Regions from separate parts of the Staphylococcus sp. IVB6181 genome, predicted to be linked through region 1. Evidence: riboswitches for the same ligand, from Rfam matches in the RefSeq annotation. Region 1 holds a riboswitch; the other holds the start of a gene.

Region 1 (4,446 bases):
GTCTAATAAATATTGTACATGTTGTTCTAATGCTTCATAATCCACTTCGTTATCTGTGAATGGGGTAGTTAATGCTACTCCGACTCCTTCAAATAAACGACTCATATTAAGAAACTCCTTTCATTGATAAAACTTGTTCTAGAATTTGTACTGTGTTCAATGCTGCACCTTTAAGCAAGTTATCTGATGTTACCCAAATATGGAATGTGTTATCTAATGAATCATCTTGACGGATACGTCCGACAAACACTTCATCTTTACCAGTTGAATTGATTGCTAAAGGATATTCATTGTTTTCCGGATTATCGATAAGTACGACACGATCATCATTATCGAATAATTCTTGGATTTCTTTTACTGTCGCTGGTTTATCTAAAGTAACGTCCATTTCAACACTGTGGCTGTCTAATACAGGTACACGCACACAAGTTGCTGTTACTTTTAAATCAGGCAAGTTTAAAATTTTACGTGTTTCATCAATCATTTTTTGTTCTTCTTTTGTATAACCATTTTCTAAGAACACATCGATATGCGGTAATACGTTGTTATAAATAGGGTGAGGATAAGTTTTTGGTGCTTCTCCTTTTTCACCGTTCAACAAGTCATCTTTACCTGCATAACCTGAACCTGATACTGCTTGATATGTTGTATAAGCAACACGTTTTAAACCGAATTTGTCTTGTAATGGTTTTAAAGGTACGACAGATTGGATTGTTGAGCAGTTCGGGTTAGCGATGATGCCTCTAGTGAATTTAGGTGCGTTCACTTCAGGTACAACTAAATCTACATCATCATGCATTCTCCATTGGCTTGAGTTATCGATAACGATAGCGCCTGCTTCTTCAAAAATAGGGGAGAAGTGTTCGCTTGTTGCGCCGCCGGCACTCATTAATACATAATCATAATGTTCTTTTGCCGCTTCTTCTGTTAATTCTTGAACAGTATATGTTTTACCTTGGAACTCGATTTCTTTACCAGCAGATCTTGCTGAAGAAAATAATACAAGTTCATCAAATGGAATATTTTTACGGTCAACTGTTTCTAACATTTTACTACCAACTAATCCTGTTGCTCCTGCGATTGCTAATTTTGTCATATTTAATTCACTCCATATTATTATTTAAGGAAGGCTCTGTTAATCCTTCTCGTACTTCTGATTCTAGATGCGATCGAATTGATTAAATATCAAATGTTTCATAAAGTTCTTTAACTCCACGTTCTCCATTTTCAGCATCAATAACATATGAAATACTGATTTCAGATGTTGTCGTCTGATAAAATGGAATCTTTGCATTAATCAAACTGATGAAAGCTTTAGATGCAACGCCAGATATATCTCTCATTCCTGACCCAATCAATGAAATTTTAGCGTAAGCATCATTTAATTTGAAGTCTAAAGCTTGGTAACTTTCTGACAATTTATCAAAAATACTTTGGATTTGCGTTAAATCTGTATCTTTAATTGTGAATGAAAGCTGCAAGCCTTCAACATTTACAATTTGCGAAATCATATCAACGTTGACTTGACCCACTTCTAATTCTGTAAACAAGTCCGTTAATAGTTGATTGTCTGATAGGGGATAGCTGATAGTGACATGCATCATGTTTCTATCCAACGCTACACCTGTTACTGCTTTTTTCTCTAATAATTCTGTTTGTGACATAATCCACGTTCCTTCCACATTTGATAAAGTTCTTCCTAAATACAATGGAATGTTGTAATTATTGGCTAATTCCACACTTCGTGTTTCTAAAACCCCAGCACCAAGTGCACTCATTTCCATCATTTCTTCGTAAGAAACAAAGCTTAACCGCTTAGCATCTTTATAAATTCGAGGGTCGGTAGCATACACACCGTCTACATCTGTATAAATTTCGCACGGTGTATCATTTGCTGCAGCAAGCGCAACAGCTGTTGTATCAGATCCGCCTCTGCCTAAAGTTGTCAGTTCGAATTCATCATTGATGCCTTGGAATCCTGCTACAACTAAAACATCATTCGTTTCAAATGCCTTATCAAAAGTCTCTGGATTGATTTCTGCAATCTTACTTTTCAGATGATGTCCAACTGTTTTAATTCCGGCTTGATAACCTGTCATTGCTCTGGCATTCACCCCAATATCATTGAGTACCATAGACAAATAGGAAACCGTTTGCTGTTCACCAGTGGTTAATAAGAGGGCGAGCTCTTGTTGTTTCGGTGCACTGGTAAGCGCAGCTACATTTTCCATTAATTGGTCAGTTGTTTTTCCCATTGCACTGACCACGACAATTAATTGTTCGTCATTATTTATTCTTTCTTTCAGCATTTCAGCAATATTTTTAATTTTCGTAAAATCACTGACAGACGAACCGCCGAATTTTAAAACACTTCTCTTCATTCTATACTTATCCTCCTCAATTATCAGGGGAGAATCACATATATAAAAAAAGCAAGTCCGGAATGCGAACTTGCTTGATAATTTATATACAAGTGATGCACTCCATTATTTGATAATAATGACAGACCCTTAGCTCTTAACCTGAAAGTCCAACAATCATAACTCTGCATTTATGATCATTTCGGCATCTCACCCTTTCATTGCCAACTGCGACAGACAGTCTTTAAAGCAATTACTGATGATTGATGCGCCTCATCAAAAAACTATTCAATTAATTAGTATGTATCATATTATACATAGTTCCAATAGGGATGTAAACCAGAAATTTAAGATTTTTGGAAATTTACAGAAAAAAACCTAAATTCTGAACTTGTTTACTAATTAAGTGTAATTTATACTTTGATACTTTCATTGTCTGTTATCAAATCAACTGTTATACAGTATAAATAGACAGTTCTATCTGCTTTAAACATAAAAAGGGGAGTTAAAGCCATACTTTAACTCCCAAAATTAAATTTAAACTGAAATTTAGTTTAATACACCAGTTTCTTTCAAGTATTCTTCATAACTGATTTCTTTAGAAACAGCGCCTTTTGGATTTAAGTCGATCACACGATTTGCGATTGTGTTGATAAACTCAAAGTCATGAGATGTGAAGATGATTGAACCTTTAAATGATTTAAATCCATCATTGACTGCTGTAATACTTTCTAAGTCTAAGTGGTTTGTCGGCTCATCCATTAACAATACGTTAGCACTTGAAAGCATCATTTTACTTAACATACAGCGTACTTTCTCTCCACCTGAAAGCACATTTGCTTTTTTCTTAACTTCTTCGCCGCTGAATAACATACGGCCTAAGAAACCGCGTAAGAATGTTTCAGTCTGTTCATCTTCAGGTGCATATTGACGCAGCCAATCTACTAAAGACAGATTTACACCCTCGAAGTATTCAGAGCTGTCTTTAGGGAAGTAAGTTTGAGATGTTGTCACACCCCATTTAACAGTACCTTCATCTGGTTCCATTTCGCCAGCTAAAATTTTCAGCAATGTTGTTTTCGCAATTTCGCTGTCGCCGACAAGTACTGCTTTATCATTAGGATTCATAGTGAATGAAATATTATCTAATACTTTTTCACCATCAATTGTTTTTGATACATTTTCAACGAATAATAAATCATTACCGATTTCGCGTTCTGGCGTGAACTTAACGAATGGGTAACGACGTGATGATGGTTGAATATCATCTAACTCGATTTTTTCTAATTGTTTCTTACGGCTTGTCGCTTGTTTAGATTTAGAAGCATTGGCAGAGAAACGTGCAATGAAGTCTTGCAGTTCTTTGATTTTTTCTTCTTTTTTCTTGTTTTGTTCTTGCGCCATTTTTTGAGCAAGCTGACTTGATTGATACCAGAAGTCGTAGTTTCCGACATAAACTTTGATTTTGCCGAAGTCTAAGTCAGCAATATGTGTACACACATTGTTTAGGAAGTGACGGTCGTGAGAAACAACGATAACTGTATTTTCAAAGTTGATTAAGAAGTCTTCTAACCAGCTGATTGCCGGAATGTCTAAACCGTTGGTAGGCTCATCGAGTAATAACACATCCGGGTCGCCGAATAAACTTTGTGCAAGCAAAACTTTAACTTTTTGATTGTTTTCTAACTCAGACATCTTTTTATCATGCAAGTCTGCTGGAATACCTAAACCTGAAAGCAGGGTAGCTGCATCTGCTTCAGCATTCCAACCATTCATTTCTGCGAATTCGCCTTCGAGTTCTGCTGCGCGAATACCATCTTCATCACTGAAGTCTGGTTTCATATAAATTTCGTCTTTTTCTTTCATCACTTCGAATAAACGCTCGTGACCTTTAATAACTACATCTAATACGCGTTCATCTTCATAAGCAAAGTGATCTTGTTTTAAGATCGCAAGTCTTTCATTTTTACCCATAGAAACATGGCCAGTTTGTGAATCTAATTCACCAGATAGAATTTTTAAGAAAGTAGATTTACCTGCACCGTTTGCACCAATCAAACCATAGCAATTACCTTCTGTAAATTTG
Region 2 (4,446 bases), 250 kb from region 1:
ATTGAATTCCTCCTTGGTTATATCTATAACTTGATTATTTTAATTTGGTTCAGTCTGCAATCTTTTCATCAAAGCTAAAGCAGAACTGATTATGCGTTTTGATTCTAGTCAATTATTTTTTGTAAGCTAATAATTGTTTTACGCGTTTCATATCACTTGGTGATACTAAGCTTGCTTTACGTAATTTACGTTTTTGCTTAGTGCTTTTGTTTGCGAATAAGTGAGATGTGAAAGCTCTTGAACGTTTTAATTTACCTGTAGCAGTTCTTTTAACACGTTTAGCTGCTCCGCGGTGTGTTTTCATTTTTGGCATAATGAAATTCCTCCTATAATATCTTTAAAAATTATTTTTCTGCTAGTGGTGCTAGCATGATAAACATTTGACGGCCTTCCATTTTAGGCTTTTGTTCAACTGTAGCGATGTCTTTGCATTCGCCTGCAAATTTCTCTAATACACGTTGACCAATTTCCTTATGCGTAATAGCACGTCCTCTGAAACGAATTGAAACTTTACATTTATCGCCTTTAGTTAAGAATTTGCGTCCTTGTTTCAACTTAGTTTGGAAGTCATGTTCCTCAATTGTTGGACTTAAACGAATTTCTTTAACGTTGATAACTTTTTGTTTTTTCTTCATTTCTTTTTCTTTTTTCTGTTGTTCGAATTTGTATTTACCGTAATCCATAATACGAGCAACAGGAGGTTTAGCATTAGGCGCGACTACGACTAAATCTAAACCTACACGATCCGCCATTTCTAATGCTTCACGTTTTTGTTTAACACCGATTTGTTCACCGTCTTGACCAATGACACGAATTTCTCTTGCACGAATTCTTTCGTTAACTTGCGTTTGATCCTTTGCTATGGTTAACACCTCCGTTATATTTACGAAATATCCCAAGTAAAAAGAGCGGACACAGAAGTGCCCGCTCTTTTCCATAAAGTCAACGTTGTCTTATTGCAACGTTGTTTTGGACCTGCCAACAGCCTTAAGCGTCGCTACAGGTGAGAAGCGGGAAGCTTCTACTTGGTTCGTTTCGTATTCAACGTATACAATCATATCAACATTGAGAGATAAAGTCAATTAAAATTTGAAACTTTATTTAAATTGGCTCATATTCACGTCTTGACGCAAATCTACGTCTTTCAATGGAATTTTTTTCGTTTTGTATCTGATTTTATGATACAAGAAGAATGCTAAGAATACTGGGATACCCATATATGTGATTAAAAATCTGTTAGGATCAAAGTCGCCTGTTTTAATGAAGTCGACATCTTGTCCGATAATAACAATCACACATAAGATACCTGCAAAGATAGGTCCGAATGGGGACCATTTTGCTTTATATTTCAATTCATATTTATGATGATGCTGTGCAGTGAATGCACGTCTGAAACGATAATGGCTGATTGCAATACCAACCCAAGCAATAAATCCAGTCATACCGCTCGCAGCAACAATATATTCATAAGCGCCGCCGCTTAATTTTTGTAATAAGAAAATAGCAACTGTAACTACACCTGTCGCAACTAATGCGATGAATGGTACACCTTGTTTAGATGTTTTGCCGAATACTGGTGCAGCAAGTTTATCTTTACTCATAGAGTACAGCATACGTGTTGATGCATACATACCTGAGTTGCCGGCAGATAATACAGAAGTTAAGATAACTGCGTTCATGAATGAAGCTGCGAATGCTAAACCGGCATTTTTAAATACTAATGTAAATGGAGATGTCGCAATGTTATCTTCCCCGCCCATCAATGCTGGATGAGTATAAGGGATAATCATACCGATAACAAAAATTGCTAAAATATAGAATAATAAAATTCTCCAGAATACTTGTTTGATTGCTTTTGGTACAGCACGTTCAGGGTTTTCAGATTCCCCTGCTGTAATACCGATCAGCTCAGTTCCTTGGAAAGAGAAACCAGCAATTAAGAATACACCTAAGATAGATAATAAGCTTCCGCCTAAATTACCGCCTAGGATTGGACCGTCGCCTGAAGTAAAGGTTTCAAATCCAATGAATTTTCCGCCCATAATTCCGACAATTGTAAGCAGCCCGATTGCGATAAAAACAATTACTGTTACAACTTTAATTAATGCAAACCAATATTCACTTTCACCATAGACACGAACTGACAATGAGTTCAGTGCAAAGATAATGATAAGGAATAAAACACTCCATGCCCAAGCTGGAATACTTTTCATCGGGTCCCAATACTGAATGACTTGTGCAGCAATGGTTACGTCTGCTGCGACAGTGATAACCCAGTTAAACCAATAGTTCCATCCTAAAGCAAAGCCTAATGACGGGTCTACAAATCGAGTGGCATACGTACTGAATGAACCAGAGACTGGTAAATACGTTGCCATCTCACCTAATGAAGTCATTAGGAAGAAAACCATAATACCAATAACAGCATACGCTAAAAGCGCTCCTAAAGGCCCAGCATCATGAATTGCGCCGCCTGATGTTACGAATAAACCTGTTCCGATACATCCGCCGATTGCAATCATGGAAATATGTCGGTCTTTCAGACCTCTTTGGATGCCTGCATCCTGATTAGATTGATTGTTCATAATCGATTCCTTTCTTTAGTATAGAGGCTTGCATGAATATAAAAATGATGGCCGCTATCTTGTTTGATATGCGACCATCATTAGAACTTTATAATATACGGTAGCACATCACATTATGTGACAGTACAGCTCCTATTAGGAAACTGTCCCAAAATACAATAGTTACGGCTATTGTAAATTTCGGCATCTTTGCCTTTAACTTATTCAACATACGCTCCGATAAAGCTTCTGATAAGCAACTCTTCAAAGATGCAACCTCTAACACTTTTTTAATATTTATTCAACTACATTGTAATATACATTAATTCTTCTGTAATATCAAGGAGTTAATTTTGTCTTTGTTTTTTCAATCGGATTTCGTCTACTAAATTCCAAATGAATTCATCTTTTTCAACTGTTTCTTGTTCTTTTGAACCATATTGACGTACGTTGACTTCATTATTTTCAATTTCTTTATCACCGATTACTAATTGATAAGGAATTTTATGCATTTGTGCTTCACGGATTTTGTAGCCCATTTTTTCATTGCGGTCATCAATTTCAACGCGTACACCTTGAGATTTCAATTCATCTTGAATTTGACGCGCATAATCATAATGCAAATTAACATTTACAGGAATGATTTCAACTTGCATTGGTGCTAACCAAGTTGGGAATGCACCTTTTGTTTCTTCTGTTAAGAATGCTACGAAACGTTCCATTGTTGATACTACACCGCGGTGAATAACAACTGGGCGGTGTTCTTCTCCGTCTTTGCCGATATACGCTAAATCAAAGCGTTCTGGCAATAAGAAGTCAAGTTGTGCAGTTGATAAAGTTTCTTCTTTACCCATAGCTGTTTTCACTTGAACATCTAATTTAGGACCGTAGAATGCCGCTTCGCCGATTGCTTCTTCATATGGCAAGCCCATTTCATCTACTGCTTCTTTAAGCATTGCTTCTGCTTTATCCCACATTTCATCGTCATCGAAGTATTTTTCAGTATCTTCTGGATCACGATAGCTTAAACGGAATTTGTAGTTTTCGAAACCAAAGTCGTCATACACGTCTAAGATTAATTGTACAACGCGTTTGAATTCTTCTTTGATTTGATCTGGACGTACGAAGATATGCGCATCATTCAAAGTCATACCGCGGACACGCTGCAAGCCTGATACAGCACCACTTGCTTCATAACGGTGCATTGTACCTAATTCAGCTAAACGAATCGGCAATTCTCTGTATGAATGCGGTTTGTTTTTATAAATCATCATATGATGCGGGCAGTTCATCGGACGCATAACCATTTCTTCAGTTTCATCCAATTTCATCGGTGGGAACATGTCATCTTGATAGTGATCCCAGTGACCTGATGTTTTATATAAATCTACGTTCGCCATTACTGGTGTATATACGTGGTCGTAACCTAAGCTGACCTCTTTATCCACAATATACCGTTCGATTTCACGACGGATAGTTGCACCGTTCGGCAACCATAACGGCAAACCTGCACCTACTAATTGGCTGTTCATAAACAATTCAAGTTCTTTACCGATTTTACGGTGATCGCGTTCTTTACGTTCTTCCAGCATTTTCAAGTGTGCTTTTAAATCTTTTTTGTCGAAGAATGCAGTTCCGTAAATACGTTGCAGCATTTTGTTGTTGCTGTCGCCGCGCCAATATGCACCAGCTGTTGAAAGCAATTTGAACTCTTTGATTTTAGAAGTTGATGGCACATGTACACCGCGGCATAAGTCAGTGAATTCGCCTTGTGTATAAAGTGTCACATTTTCATCTTCAGGAATCGCATCGATTAATTCTTGTTTGTACGGGTCGTCGCTGAAGAATGCTTTTGCTTCGTCGCGGCTGACTACTTTGCGTT

Evidence for each region. Region 1 has a riboswitch for lysine ahead of MUA90_RS07890 (aspartate kinase). Riboswitches for the same ligand answer to the same signal wherever they lie in the genome.
Region 2: linked by a shared signal. The riboswitch ahead of MUA90_RS06610 (amino acid permease) and the one ahead of MUA90_RS07890 (aspartate kinase) in region 1 are both predicted to bind lysine.

Annotation. Positions count from the first base shown of each region.
Region 1 covers NZ_CP095096.1:1,606,300-1,610,745, forward strand. Annotated here, with positions in the region: gene dapA (4-hydroxy-tetrahydrodipicolinate synthase) at 1-105, opposite strand, end outside; gene MUA90_RS07885 (aspartate-semialdehyde dehydrogenase) at 107-1,096, opposite strand; gene MUA90_RS07890 (aspartate kinase) at 1,179-2,381, opposite strand; lysine riboswitch at 2,469-2,645, opposite strand; gene MUA90_RS07895 (ABC-F family ATP-binding cassette domain-containing protein) at 2,910-4,446, opposite strand, start outside.
Region 2 covers NZ_CP095096.1:1,357,009-1,361,454, reverse strand. Annotated here, with positions in the region: gene rpmI (50S ribosomal protein L35) at 113-313, opposite strand; gene infC (translation initiation factor IF-3) at 345-872, opposite strand; ribosomal protein L20 leader region at 895-1,033, opposite strand; gene MUA90_RS06610 (amino acid permease) at 1,098-2,585, opposite strand; lysine riboswitch at 2,679-2,854, opposite strand; gene thrS (threonine--tRNA ligase) at 2,912-4,446, opposite strand, start outside.